Regions from separate parts of the Cycloclasticus zancles 78-ME genome, predicted to be linked through region 2. Evidence: riboswitches for the same ligand, from Rfam matches in the RefSeq annotation. Region 2 holds a riboswitch; the other holds the start of a gene.
The links. Region 2 has a riboswitch for cobalamin ahead of CYCME_RS06750 (TonB-dependent receptor domain-containing protein). Riboswitches for the same ligand answer to the same signal wherever they lie in the genome.
Positions count from the first base shown of each region.

Region 1: another riboswitch for cobalamin. It lies ahead of CYCME_RS08205 (ribonucleoside-diphosphate reductase subunit alpha); the one in region 2 lies ahead of CYCME_RS06750 (TonB-dependent receptor domain-containing protein).

Region 1 covers NC_021917.1:1,699,249-1,706,935, forward strand. Annotated here, with positions in the region: gene metE (5-methyltetrahydropteroyltriglutamate--homocysteine S-methyltransferase) at 1-1,585, opposite strand, end outside; gene CYCME_RS08200 (LysR family transcriptional regulator) at 1,683-2,579, shown strand; cobalamin riboswitch at 2,611-2,750, shown strand; gene CYCME_RS08205 (ribonucleoside-diphosphate reductase subunit alpha) at 2,851-5,643, shown strand; gene CYCME_RS08210 (ribonucleotide-diphosphate reductase subunit beta) at 5,679-6,788, shown strand; gene CYCME_RS08215 (DUF502 domain-containing protein) at 6,900-7,568, opposite strand; gene CYCME_RS08220 (fatty acid cis/trans isomerase) at 7,571-7,687, shown strand, end outside.
Region 2 covers NC_021917.1:1,382,147-1,389,833, reverse strand. Annotated here, with positions in the region: gene CYCME_RS06765 (GGDEF domain-containing response regulator) at 1-1,014, shown strand, start outside; tRNA gene CYCME_RS06760 (tRNA-Leu) at 1,266-1,353, opposite strand; gene CYCME_RS06755 (response regulator) at 1,418-2,065, opposite strand; cobalamin riboswitch at 2,132-2,339, shown strand; gene CYCME_RS06750 (TonB-dependent receptor domain-containing protein) at 2,450-4,273, shown strand; gene CYCME_RS06745 (ABC transporter ATP-binding protein) at 4,311-5,093, opposite strand; gene CYCME_RS06740 (FecCD family ABC transporter permease) at 5,090-6,091, opposite strand; gene CYCME_RS06735 (ABC transporter substrate-binding protein) at 6,114-6,959, opposite strand; gene CYCME_RS06730 (MAPEG family protein) at 7,067-7,477, opposite strand; gene CYCME_RS06725 (fumarylacetoacetate hydrolase family protein) at 7,585-7,687, shown strand, end outside.

The DNA.
Region 1 (7,687 bases), 320 kb from region 2:
CATAAATAATCGGCGGTTTAACACAACGCGAGCCATATGATTGCACCCAACCGTTTTGTGTAAAGGCAAAACCCTGTAGTTGTTCGCCAAAATACTCCACCATGTCGTTTCTTTCTGGCTCACCATGCACCAACACATCCAAGCCTAGCGCTTCTTGCTTGGCAATGACATCAGCAATCTCTTGTTGCATGACTGATTGGTAGTCTGCCTGAGAAAGCTCACCTTGTTTGTAACGTCGCCTGTTTGATCTAATATCGGTGGTTTGTGGAAACGAGCCAATGGTCGTCGTTGGGAAATTAGGCAGGCGCAAATGCTGCTGTTGAAGTTTAATCCGCTCGTTAAAATCTAAGCCTCGCTTTAAGCTTAAGCTTTTCACATTCTCTAAACATCGCTGAACGTCTTTATTATGCACCAGCGAAGAATTTTCTCTATTGCTAATGGCTTCCCTATTACGTGAAAACTCATCGCTTGATAAACAGTTATTATCTAACACCGCGGCTTTTACCAACCGTAACTCGGTAAGTTTTTCTGTGGCAAAAGATAACCAAGATTTAATATCATCCGATAATGACGTTTCAAACGCCAAATTAACAGGCACATGCAGTAAAGAGCAAGAAGGTGCCAGCCATAACTCGCCAGCCCAATGTTGTTGAATAGCTTGTGTCACGCTGACTGTCGCGCCCAAATTGTTTTTCCAAACATTTCGGCCATCAATAATACCGACTGACAACACCTTATAACTGGGCAACCAGTCAATCAGTTGTTGGACTTGTTCGGGGCTTCTAATCGCATCGATGTGCAGCCCTGCCACGGGCAAATCGCAAACAAGCTTTAAATTGTCAGCTAACTCGCCAAAGTAGCTTGCCACCAATAACTTTAGATCGCCTCGTTGTAATTTATGGTAGGCCTGTTCAAAGGCTAACTTCCATTGATCAGGCAAATCGAGGACTAAAATAGGCTCATCAATTTGTACCCATTCGACACCCAGATCAGATAAACGATTTAATATCTCACCATAAGCTGCCAGCAGTTGATCGAGCACGTTTAACTTATCGAACGCCTCGCCCTCTGCCTTGCCAAGCCAAAGAAAACTCAGCGGGCCTAAAATAACGGGTTTAACACGATGGCCTAATTGAAGCGCTTCATTTACCTCATCAAACAACTTTTCAGTGGATAGCTTAAACGACTGCTCGGGCTGAAATTCGGGCACGATATAGTGATAATTCGTATCAAACCATTTAGTCATTTCGCAAGCGCTAACATCACCACCATCAACAGAACGGCCACGCGCCATCCGAAAGTACGTGTCAATATCCACTGCACCACCATCATGCTTAAATCGTTCAGGTATACAGCCTAGTAAGGCGCTCATATCTAGCACATGGTCATACCACGAAAAATCACCCACGGGTATAAGGTCTAAGCCCGAGTCAGCTTGAGTTTGCCAGTTGTTCTTTCTTAATTGTTGGCCATTATTAAACAAATCTTGCGAATCTATCTCTCCTTGCCAATACGACTCTAATGATTTTTTTAACTCTCTTTGCGCGCCAATACGTGGAAAACCTAAATTATGTGTACGAATCATCTTTAACCTCATTATTTTTATGTTGCGAGAAGTATCCAGCAAGCATAGAATTGAATCAATCTCATAATTTTCACCATTAAGTTGAAATAAATTCACCATGATCTTAGAAATTCGACACCTCAGGGCCATTTACACCATTGCCCGCAGTAAAAACCTTAATCAAGCCGCACAAAAGCTTCATCTGACACCATCGGCCTTATCACACCAAATAAAAACAATTGAGAACCACTTTGAAACGACGCTGTTTTTCCGCCAACACAAGCCCCTCGGGCTTACTGATGCGGGGCAACGCTTATTAGATCTAGCTGAGCGAGTATTACCGTTGGTTGAAAACACCGAGCATGAGCTTAAACAAATTGCTAATGGCAAAGCAGGAAGGCTTTTTATTACCATTGAATGTCATGCCTGTTTTGAATGGTTATTACCAACCTTAGAGCAATACCGCAAGCAATGGCCAGACATCCATATTGATATCAAACTCGGTATGAGTTTTAATCCGCTACCGGCGCTGAGTCGTGGTGAAATTGACTTGGTTATTAGTACCGACCCAGTTGATAAACCAGGTCTTTCATTCTTAACGCTGTTTCCGTATCAAGCCTTGTTAGTGATGAATGATCAGCATCCATTGAAAGATAAAGCCTTCATTAACGCAGAAGACTTAGCCGAGCAAACGCTTATTACCTACCCAGTTGAGCGTAGTCGCCTTGATGTATTTAGACACTACCTAGACCCTGCCAATGTAGAACCCGCGCAAGTTCGTCAGGTTGAGTTAACCACAATGATGATGCAATTAATTGCCGTTGGCCAAGGGGTGGCTGCCCTACCCGACTGGTTATTGGATGCGCCAACAACAGCACAGTCATTAATTGGAAAACCACTGGGCGCTAAGGGCATGCATGGGATGTTACATGCTGCTTGCCGTGACCAAGATATTGAAACACCTTACATTAGTGCCTTTATTGAATTAGCACGGGGGTTCAAAAATAAAAAATAACAAGCACTTGTAAATACATTAATTTTACATTATCTTGTTAGCCAATAAATAGTTAAGCACTATATATAGTATTTGAGGGGAATCTGGTTAGAATCCAGAACTGTCGCGCAACGGTGTTGTGAATCTTATATTCACTCAGTCCGATTACCTCTATTTTTTGCCAAGCCTCGCGTTAAGGATTGTAATCAGTGATGTATCAGCCCCGTATTGATATCACTTTTTCCCATTGTTGCCTCGAGGTTTGCCTAATAATCAACCTGAGGATTTAACAATGAACGATCTTTCTGTCGCTTTAACAACAGATCATCCAGCAGCTGCGCAAGCTGTCAACTATCAAGTTATTCGCCGCAACGGGCAACTAACCCAATTCGATGTTAATAAAATTTATATTGCCATCAGTAAAGCCTTATTGGCGGTAGAAGGTGAACATACACAACAATCTAGTCATATTCACGATCTTGCCACTCAACTAAGCAGCCAAGTACAACAGGCTATTGTTAGGCATCTATCGATAAGTGACACCATTCATATCGAAAGCATACAAGACCAAGTGGAATTAGCACTGATGCGCGCCGATTTGCATAAGGTAGCCCGTGCCTATGTTTTGTATCGTGAACAACGATCCGCTGAACGCTCTGCCGAAGAAACAGCTGAACAATCCAGCTGGCAAATTAGCATCCAGCAAGTTGACCAGTCCCTCCAGCCATTTAACGAAGAATCGCTGAGCGACTTAATATCAGAGTGCGCCGAAGGGCTTAATGATATTTCAGTCGAACGAGTAATCAACGAAATTAAAAATAACCTTTTTGATGAAATGCCCGAGTCCGCCTTCCAACAAGCCATTGTTATGGGTGCCAGAGGCTTGATTGACACAGACCCCGACTATAGCCAATTGGCAGCAAGGTTGCTGCTTAATAATTTACGCACCGAGGCATTAAGTTTTACTCACCAACAAACCACCAGCCGAAGCCAAGCGGAGATGCTCACCCACTATCCTGAGTATTTCAAAGCGTATATCAACAAAGCCGTTTCATTAAACTTATTAGATGAAGAATTATCAAGATTCGACCTAGATAAGCTAGCCGAAGCGCTACAAAGTGAGCGTGATTTTAATTTTAGTTACCTTGGTTTACAAACACTCTACGACCGTTATTTCATTCACACAAAAGACACCCGTTTTGAGTTACCACAAGCCTTTTTTATGCGCGTGGCAATGGGCTTAGCAATTAATGAGGTTGAGCGAGAAGAACGAGCGATTGAGTTTTATCAATTACTCTCATCTTTTGACTTTATGAGTTCGACACCAACCTTATTCAATGCGGGAACACCAAGGCCACAACTGTCCAGCTGCTACCTCACCACCGTTAACGATGATTTGGCCGATATTTACTCTTCTTTCAGAGATAACGCCTTACTCTCTAAATATGCCGGTGGGCTAGGCAATGATTGGACGCAAGTTCGTGCCTTAGGCGCTGAGATCAAAGGAACCAATGGCCAATCTCAAGGAGTGATTCCCTTTTTAAAAGTCGCCAATGACACCGCGGTTGCGGTTAATCAAGGTGGCAAACGTAAAGGGGCTGTTTGTGCCTACCTTGAAACATGGCATATTGATATTGAAGCCTTTTTAGAGCTTCGAAAAAACACCGGTGATGAGCGCCGCCGCACCCACGATATGAACACCGCTAACTGGATCCCTGATCTATTTATGCAACGCGTTATCGAACAAGATGATTGGACTCTTTTTTCACCCGACGAAGTGCCCCACCTTCATGCCTTAACTGGTGAAGCCTTTAAAAAGGCGTACCAGCTGTGCGAGCAGAAAGCTCAGCAAGGCGAGATAAAATTACATAAAACCATCAAAGCAGTAGATCTTTGGCGAAAAATGCTGGGCATGTTATTTGAAACCGGTCACCCTTGGATTACCTTTAAAGACCCTTGTAACATTCGCTATACCAATCAGCATGTCGGTGTTGTTAACAGCTCGAATCTTTGTACCGAAATCACCTTACATACCAGTGAGCAAGAAATTGCTGTTTGCAATTTGGGTTCTATCAATCTACCCGCCCATCTACAGGGTAACGAACTGGATCTTGTACATTTAGAAAAAACAATTACCACCGCCATGCGAATGCTCGATAACGTGATTGATTACAATTATTACAGTGTCCCGCAAGCGCGCAACTCAAACTTAAAGCATCGCCCAGTTGGCCTGGGCATAATGGGCTTTCAAGACAGTTTACAACAATTAAAAATACCCTACAGCAGTGAACAAGCGGTTGAGTTTGCTGATAAATCAATGGAGTTAATCAGCTATTACGCCATTAGCGCCTCCTGTAAGTTAGCCGCTGAACGGGGTTCCTACCCTAGTTTCAAAGGCTCTTTATGGAGCAAAGGCATTTTACCGATTGACTCATTAAAAACGCTGGCTGAGCTGCGTGGCCAGTATTTACAAGTTGACCAAAGTCAAACCCTAGACTGGGACAGCTTACGCCAGCAAGTAATGAACACAGGTATGCGAAATAGTAACTGTTTGGCGATTGCACCAACGGCCACGATCTCAAATATTTGCGGCGTTTCGCAATCTATCGAGCCAACCTATCAAAACATGTTTGTTAAATCTAATCTGTCTGGTGAGTTTACTGTTATCAATACTCATTTGGTGGCTGATCTCAAAGAGCTTGGCCTGTGGGATGAGGTCATGATTAATGACTTAAAGTACTACGACGGTTCTGTGCAACACATTGAACGTGTACCTGAAGCACTTAAAGCCCTTTATGCAACAGCATTTGAAATAGATTCGCGCTGGCTCATTGAAGCGGCTGGGCGGCGACAAAAATGGCTTGATCAATCACAAAGTCTCAACCTTTATATGGCTGAAGCATCAGGCCAAAAACTCGATAGTCTCTACATGCTCGCTTGGGCAAGAGGCCTAAAGTGTACCTATTATTTGCGCTCCATAGGGGCGACCCATATGGAACAAAATGATAATCATAACGACGCGACGTCCGAACAAGCACCGCAGGTCTGCTCTATCTTAGACCCTGATTGTGATGCCTGCCAGTAGGCCATCACCTAACATGTAAATTAAGAGGAATTATGATGCTAAATTGGAATGATCCATTTGCGAAAAACTCAAGCAAAGAAAACACATCAAGCAACAAACCCACTGTCAACCAAGCGCAAGCTGCTACGTCTTCACGGCCAGCTAACTCGCCAATTAACCCAGAAGATAAACGGGTAATTAATGGCATGGCTGACATTAACCAACTGGCCCCCTTTAAATATCACTGGGCATGGAATTACTTTATCAATGCGAATAAAAATCATTGGACACCGTTAGATGTCAATATGACTCAAGATATTCATGATTATCAACATAAACTAACGCCCGAAGAGCGCCATGTTTATGAAAATGTTTTAGCTTACCTGACCACCTCGGACATTCTCGCCATGAGAAATATCGGATTGGCGGTGATGGAAAAGATGAGTGCGCCCGAGCTACAAATTTATCAGGCTCGACAAGTGTATGAAGAAGCTATGCACACATGGACCTACCAACATTGCATAGAAACCATTGGGCTTGACCAATCGGAGATTTACAACCGCTATCGCGTTGTGCCGCAAATACATCATAAAATTCAATTGTGTAATCAACGGCTGGGCTCAATTATGCGCCCCGACATTGATTTAACGAATAAAGATGAACTGCAAAACTTTGTCATGGCGTATTTCTTTTTTGCTGCCATTTTTGAAGGAACTTGGTTTTATAACGGCTTTAGCCCCATTTTTGCCTTACAACGGCGTGGTTTAATGAAGGGAACTGCCGAGCAACTTCAATATATTATGCGCGATGAAGTCATGCACTGCTCTTTTGGTCTGCGCGTTATCAAACAAATTTTAATTGAAGAAAATATCCAGTTAGACCCACAGGCAGTACAAGCACTTTGGGAGGAAGCTGAAGCCGCCGAGCTTGACTATGCCAACTACCTGCTAGAGAAGCCCATTTTAGGCTACAACAAAGCTGACCATATTGAGCAGTTTCGCTTTATTGCCAACCGACGCTCACGCACCTTGGCATTAAAAGAGCCCTTTCCAGGCGCAAAAAACACCCTAGCATGGTTAGATGAGCAAGCTAATTTGCGTAAAGAAAAAAACTTCTTTGAAACACGCGTGACCGAATATCAAACTGGTGGTGCATTAAATTGGTAAATTAAAAATCGTCTTATAAAGGTGTTATCAATAAAAGGTTTGCCGACAATGATAGTTGCGGCAAACCTTCACCCTTAGATAAAAACACACTTGATTGATGCTTTTTATAAACTATGGAGCTGTTTTCTTTTTAGACAAGCCGGCTGTCAATACTTGGCGCATAGCATCTTCTACAGACATATCGATGAGCTGAATATTCTCTTTTGATATATACACAGTAAACCCGCCTATTTGGTAGCTCATGGGTAGATAGACGGCCACTTTATCATCAGGCATATCAACACCAGGAAGCTCACCTGCCTCACTGACCATAAACCCGATTAATTGCATATTATTAATGCTAACCATCACCACTTTTTTAAGCTCTTTTTGCTCGCCTGATGGTGAAAAATAGTGCATAAAGTCGCGAAGTGCGCCATACACTGACTTTATCAATGGAATTCTTTCTAACAGTTTCTCACCAAGTCCAAATACCCACTTAAAGATCCAAGCATTAACCAATAAACCGACACAAAACAAAAAGCAAATACCGACTAACAAACCGATGCCAGGCACGTAATATTGCTCGGGGATAATGAACATAATTAAAGGACTCACCGTTTTTTCTATTGTCGTCACCAGCCAATAAAAAAAGTACAGAGTGAACAGTGCAGGAAAAACAGCAACACTGCCTTTCAGTAATATCGTCCATAATTTTTTCATAATTAAATTTTCAGTCAGCGATTGTCGAGTAAACTTGTTGGTCTTTAAGGTAATCAACATTATGTAGTAATTTTTCACTCATGCATACAAACACCATTCGTAACAAAAACCTGAACTTTATGGTTTTCTTTTCACTCGTTTTAGTTCTTGCAGCCTGTGAAAAAGACAATAGAACGGCCCCAAGGGTTATCGGCAAA
Region 2 (7,687 bases):
AATAATGCCACGCATGTTGCACAACGTATTATAGATGCATTAAGTGAGCCATTTACGATTGATAATCACATCATCACTTCAGCAGCGAGTATTGGTATTTCCATTTCTCCAGATGATAGCGTTAACCCAAAAGAACTATTTAAATACGCTGATATAGCAATGTATAAAGCTAAAAGCAAAGGGCGTAATCAATTTTCGTTTTTCGAAGAAGCAATGCAAGTAGAGTTTTTATCGAATTTTCATATTGAAAATCAGTTAAAAGAAGCGCTTAAAAATAAACATTTTAACCTGCATTACCAACCTGTTATGGATCCAAAGACTCAACAGTTAACAGGGGTAGAAGCATTAATTCGCTGGGAAGTCGATGGTGTAGCAATAAGCCCAGATAAGTTTATACCTATTGCTGAAAAATCTAGGTTAATTTTAGATATTGGTCAATGGGTGATTGAACAAGCGATAAAACGATTAAGTGATTTAAATCTAAACCATTCGCAATCAATTACTATGGCTATTAACTTATCAGCGGTACAGTTAACAAATGACAGTGTAATCGACGTCATTCACGACTGTATAAAACAATATAATGTCGATGCCAATTTAATTGAATTTGAAATAACAGAAACAGCCTTAATTGTTGAACCAGAAAAAACGGTGAAAATAATACAAGCAATCAGTGATTTAGGTTGCAAAATATCACTGGATGACTTTGGTACTGGCTTTTCTTCATTGTCGCACTTACATAGCTTTCCTATTGATATTGTAAAAATAGACAAATCTTTAATGCCTAGTTATTTCTCAACAGAAAAAGTGAAAAAATTATTATCAGGTTTAATTGTCATGCTTAAATCTTTAAAGCTTCAAATTGTTGCCGAAGGTGTTGAAACACAGGATGATTTAGATTTATGTATAAATTTAGGCGTTGATAAAGTTCAAGGCTACTTTTTTGATAAAGCACTGCCAGTTGATGTGTTTGAACGGAAATATTTACAACTAAATAACAAAAAAGTGCTGTAAAACTTTATACCGTCATTAATTAAACATCTTAAGCTTTTTGTACTCAGCAAAAGTTTTAATTCAGGAAGTACGCTTTCATCAAACGGGCTGAAGTCATCATAGTCTTCTTACTTAGCCTAAAGAATAATTTTAAGTAATATATATATTTACGCACCTGCTAGGGTGTTGACTATCTTTTTCAATAGAGTGTTTATCCGAAACTGCAATAAAAAAGCCCCAGCACGATTAAATGCTGAGGCCTTGTTATTCAATGGTGCCTGGGGCCGGAATCGAACCGGCACGACTGTTAAGGTCGCGGGATTTTAAGTCCCGTGTGTCTACCAATTTCACCACCCAGGCAATCAAATTGAGCGCGAATTTTACCCTATGATGACGATAATGACGAGTGGAAATTATTATAAATTTATAAATTTTTTAGCAGACCTTCATTAATGGCCAATTTAACAAGTTCGATATCGTTAGAAACGCCTAGTTTTTCGTGTGCTCGATAGCGATGCGTGTTAACTGTTTTGGGGCTGATCGATAATGAATTCGCAATATCTGCAATTCTATGGCCATCAACAATTTTTGTTACTATTTGTAACTCTCTACTGCTTAACTGGCTAAAAACATTCTTTTCTGGTTCTTGCCCACTGAAGATTAAGTTGGTTGCCACTGCAGAGGACAGGTAGTTTTTACCTTGGTAAACCGACATAATCGCGCTTGTCATTTCATTAACCGCGCAGCCTTTATTGATATAACCTTTAGCACCTAACTTTATAGCCTGATGCGGGATAGGGCCATCGTCATACACACTTAGGGCAATAATTTTAGAACTGGGTTCGCGCCTTAATATTCGTTTCAAAGCTTCGGCGCCACCTATACCCGGCATATTTAAGTCCATTAGGATAACGTCTGGCTTGAGTTGTTCGGCTAATTTAACGGCTTCTTCACCCGATGAGCCAATCGCCACAACTTCAATATCCGGGTCAGATTGCAAGATGTGCTCTATACCACTTCTAACTAACTCATGATCGTCAACAAGTAGAACCTTAATACTATTCGAATTCATTAGATATTGATTTTCTTCAATTAATTAACCTAGCGCTCATCTTGACTAGCATAGACTAAATCAAAGATAATGCCCACGCTTTTTGGTATTAGGCCTTAGCCTAATTAAAAGGGAAGTTGGTACGATTTAATCAAACCCAACGCTGCCCCCGCAACGGTATATAAGTAACATGTATCAACAGCCACTGTGTCAAAACATGGGAAGGCGATACATCGGTTAACAGAACATTAGCCACTTATGAGCCCGGAGACCTGCCAAAGGCAAACCGGTACGTTGCGGGTGGGCAACTGGGCTGACGTTGGTTTCCTTTATTCAACTTCATCACATTTCCTCACGTGCGTCTTTTAACTGGCGCGGGGCTGCGCCTTCTAACGAGGAAATCTCATGAAAAAAACCCTTTTGGCTGCAAGCGTTGCCGCCGTTATACCTTTTACTCCTTCAATTGTATTCGCCAGTGATGATGCGCTTATTGTGACGGCTACACGTACGGCTCAAACGGCTGATGAAACATTGGCCTCTGTCTCGGTTGTGACCAAAGAAGAGATCGAAAAGTATCAATATAAAACGGTTGCAGAGGCTATTTCAGGACTTCCTGGTGTAACGATTGCCAACACAGGTGGTTTAGGCAAGCAAACGTCATTATTTTTACGCGGTACAGAGTCTAACCATACCCAGGTTTTATTAAACGGCGTTAAGTTGGCAACGAATGCATTTGGTGCGCCTCAAATTGAGCATATTCCACTTAACCAAATTGAGCGTATTGAGTTGGTTCGTGGGCCGCAATCAAGCTTATATGGCTCTGGTTCTATTGGTGGAACTATTCAAATTTTCACTAAAAAGGGAAGCGGTGAGCTAACACCTCATCTTTCGGTTGGTTTTGGTACGCATGATACGAAAGAAACCACGTTTGGCATTTCTGGTGGAGATGCATCTAATTGGTATAGCTTAAGCGGCGGCTATACAGAAACAAATGGTTTTAACAGCTGTGATGGTCGAAGTGGCACATTATTTATTGGTTGTTTCGCTACCGAGCCTGACGACGATGCTTATAGAAACACTAATGCCTCTATACGAGCAGGGCACCGCTTTGCAAACTCTGCTGAGCTAGAGTTTTTTAGCTTATACAGTGAGGGGCAAAGTGAATACGATGGTTATTTCAACACAACGGACTTTTTGCAACATACCTTTGGTGCTAAGTTGACGGCTGATGTGTCAGATAGATGGACTGTAAAAGCAACCTTAAGCCAAGGCAGAATTGAGGCTGATAACGAAGGAGCATTTGCAGCCAGTTTTGCTGATAATCAACAAGACCATTTTAGCCTGCAAAATGACTTTCAAATTAATGATGAACACGTGTTGGTGTTAGGTTATGACTACGAAGATGACAAAATAAAAGAATCGGGTGGCTTCACAGAAACCAATCGTCATAGCAATGCCGTTTTTGCTCAATTATTAGGTGAATATGGTGCGCATTCTTACCAATTAGCCGTTAGAAATGAAGATAATGAGCAGTTTGGTAGCAATACCACGGGTAACATTGCTTGGGGTACGTCGCTTTCTAATAATTTACGCTTAAACGCATCGTTTGGAACAGCTTTTGTTGCGCCAGCCCTTGTTGATCTTTATTCTCCATTTGGTGCAAACCCTAATCTAGATGCTGAGCGCTCTAAGTCCTTTGAACTAGGTTTAGTGGGCAAACACGCAGATATTACGTGGTCGGCAAGTGCTTACCGTACAAAAATTAAAGACTTGATTGCACTGGATAGTTTATGGGTTCCTCAAAATATTTCCGAGGCATTGATAAAAGGGCTTGAGCTTCAAGCAGCCACTGATATTGCTGGAATAAATGTCGATGGCCAGTTTTCTTGGATTGACCCTGAAAATAAAAGCGGCGGCGTAAACGATGGTAATGTGTTGGCTAGACGTGCTGAACAAACCTTTACCTTGAATGCCAATAAAGCATTTGGTGATTTTAGTTTTGCAAGTAAGGTGTTTGTGTCGGGCCGTCGCTTTGATGATGTTGCAAACAATCGCCGTCTTGCCGGTTTTACCACCGTCGATTTAGTGGGTGCTTATAAAATAAACAAGGACTTAACAGCACAAGTAAAAGTTGCTAATTTATTTAATGAAGAATATGAAACAGTAGCGGGTTACAACACAGATGATGCGAATGTATTTTTCTCATTAAGCTATCAACCGGCTAATTAGTCTCGTTAGCAGTTTTTAGATGGACTAGGGGGAGGGCCTATGCCTTCTCCCTTTTTTTATGCTGCCAAGGTAAAACCCATTGGCTCCCTTGGTGCTCGCCAAAAATTGCATCAACACCATAAACAGCCTGCATGTTTTCAGTCGTTAGTACTTCGTTGGCGATACCTTCAGATGTTTTTATCCCGTTATTCAGTAAAACAAGATTCTCACAATACCTCATCGCTAAGTGCAGTTCATGTAAAACAATAATGACTGTTTTTCCTTTTTTCGCCAGCGTTTGCAATAACGCCATTACCTCAATTTGATGCCGTGGGTCGAGCGATACGATCGGCTCATCTGCTAGTAAAATAGGGCTCTCTGTGGCCAGCGCTCGGGCTAACATAACCCGTGCTCGCTCACCGCCAGATAGCTCATTAACCGAGCGGCCGATTAGGTGTTCTATATCCACTTCTTTAATAGCTTTTTCTACTGCCTGTAAACTCAAATTGTCTGCATGATGGCCATCATTATGCGGGTGCCTGCCTAACATAACGACCCGTTCAACGGTTAACGGCCAATGGCATTCGCCGAGTTGCGGCAAATAGGTTATTTCTTTCGCTAATTCAAGCGCTTGCAAGGCGTGAATGTCTTTGCCTGCCAAACGTATTACACCCGATTCAATCGGCAGTAAACCAGCTAAGGCACGCATCAGCGTGGATTTACCGGCTCCATTAGGGCCAATTAATCCAGTGAGTTTTCCTGCTGGAAACTGAATACTCATATTTTTTAATATGCTGTGGCCGGATAAACTAACAGCTATGTTTGATGCCACTAAACTCATGACAGCCACTCTCGTCTGGATTTTAAAATTAAATGTAAAAAGAAAGGGGCGCCTAATAAGGCGGTTAATACGCCAATTTTAAGTTCTTGTTGCGTCGGTATTAAACGAACAAGCATATCGGCTGCTAATAGTAATATAGCACCACCCAGTGCGCTGCATATTAATAGCCGCCCGGGTTGGTAGCCCACATATGGCCGCAGTAAGTGGGGGACTACTAAGCCTACAAAGCCAATACCACCGCTTACCGATACCGCAGAACCAACTGCTAAGGCAACGCCTAAAATAATACGTCGATTAAGCTTTGCCAAGTTAACACCCAAGGATTGGGCGGTGTCTTCACCGAGTGAGAGTACATCTAAATCGCGCCGTCCTTTTAACATTAACCACCAGCCTAATAGGGTTGGCAGCAAAATTAACCAAACGTGTGTAAAGCTTCTCTCGGCTAAGGAGCCCATTAACCAGAAAAATATTTCAAGAGAAGCATAAGGATTAGGCGATAAGTTGAGCGCTAACGCTGTTAAGGCCGCTGCAAGGCTACTAACAGCGACGCCCGCCAATATTAGGGTGAGCATGCTGCTATTTTTACCGGTTAATAAGTACAGAAAAACAACCGCTAATAAAGCACCGGCTATCCCCCCGAGCGGTAATGCCATTGGGAAAACAGCGCTTAAGCCAAAGTAAAAAACAATCACTGCGCCCAAGGCGGCACTGCTTGATACACCGATAACACCGGGTTCGGCTAATGGATTTCTAACCATGCCTTGTAAGGCCGCGCCGGATAAACCTAATGACGCGCCAATCAGCACAGCGAGTAGGGTGCGGGGTAAACGAATTTCTTCAAATACAATAGACTCTAATGTGGAATTGTTATTAAGAATGCTTTTTAAGCTATTGATAATACTTATATTTAATTCACCTATTATTAATGAAAATGCCATTAACACTAACAGGCCCATTGATAAGATTGCTGTTAAACGGGTTTCGTTATGGTTAGTCATTAAGCGAGTTTGCATGGGTGTATTAAAGGGGTTGCGCTAATAATTGCTGCTGTAGGTAACTCGCTGCAGCGAAACTAGACGGTCCTGCACAACTCCAATATCTATCAGGAATGGTTATTCTTTTTACCTGTTTGAGCGCTGCATACCGATGGATGGCCTGGTGCTGCAAAATTTGGTGCGCTAAGCTGTTGGTGTTGTTATTGGAGCGTCCTAATAGAAGAATGTCTGGCTTTGATGCCAGTAGAGATTCTAGCGATAGCGGGGCAACATAATCTAAATTCAACTCCGCAGCAATATTTCTTAGCCCCGCCATTGTTAAAATTTCATTGACGATAGTCTGCTGGCCTGCGGTAAAGCCATTGGCATAGTAAACAGCTGCTCGTTGAGATCTGTTATCTTGTGCCGCAATGATGTTAGCTAACTGTTTGCGCATAGCCAGAACAAGCGCCTCGGCACGAGCAGGTTCGCCAATTTGCTGACCTAAAAAGCGCACTTGCTGAAAAATGCCGTCACTGTTAATAGGTAAGCCTAACTTGATCACCTTATAACCTAACTCTTCAAGTAGCTGGTTAGTTGGTTGGGCGGTAAATTCACCAGCAACAATTAAGTCTGGCTTAAGTGCCATAATCTCTTCAATACGGCTACTATGTTGATGATATTGAGCCGCTTTTTGGTATAAATAAGAGGCTTCTGGGTTCGCTGCTAATGGCGTAATAGCAATTAACCGCTCGGGCGGTAATAGTGCCATTAATAGCTGATCGGCACATAGGTTTAACGAAACAATTCGCTGAGGTTTTGCTAGTACATTAGCGCTGATCAATAAGCTGATAAAAAAGGCGATGAGTCGCTGTGTTTGTTTCAATTGCATGCCAGTAATTATACGGCTATTTAACAAAAAACAAGGGATATAAAAAAGGCTAAACCTGAAGATAAGGTTTAGCCTTTTTGTTGACTCACTAAAAAATGTAACCTTTCTTACATAACAATCTGCCAGATATAAGAGATTAATAATGCAACTTGAACAACAAAGAAGATACCGCGAATCAGCACAGCAATAGCTGAAGTAGAAATCAGATGTACGATAGATTGAGCCACTCTAGCATACAGAATGTACATAACGGTTGGTTCCAATAAAGCCATTTGACCCGCCAAAGAGGCCGTTAATACGACGGCAGCAAAAACCGGTAGCAGTTCAAGGCTGTTTAAGTGTGCACGGGTTAATCGTTGACCAAATCCGGGTACATCTGAGCCATCCGGTTTAAAGCCGTTTATAGGAATACCGCGCTTAAGAACAAGGTCACTAACCGCACGAAATGTGGCTATCGATAAAACAAGAATTAAGGTCCAAAACGCGAACCCGCCTAGGGCTACAACTGCATTACTCATATTTATATCTCCTAAACTTATTATTAGTTTGTATCACTGTTCACCAACATAGTGATTCAGATATAGTATCAGAGTATTTAATTAACCCTTAATGAAAAGGCTCCTCTATGAAATTACTCAATGTTGGTTTACTCGGTCATGAAATTCCTTGCCTATTAGACAGTAACAATAGAATTCGCTCTTTAGAGGGTGTGTGTGATGTTATTTCAT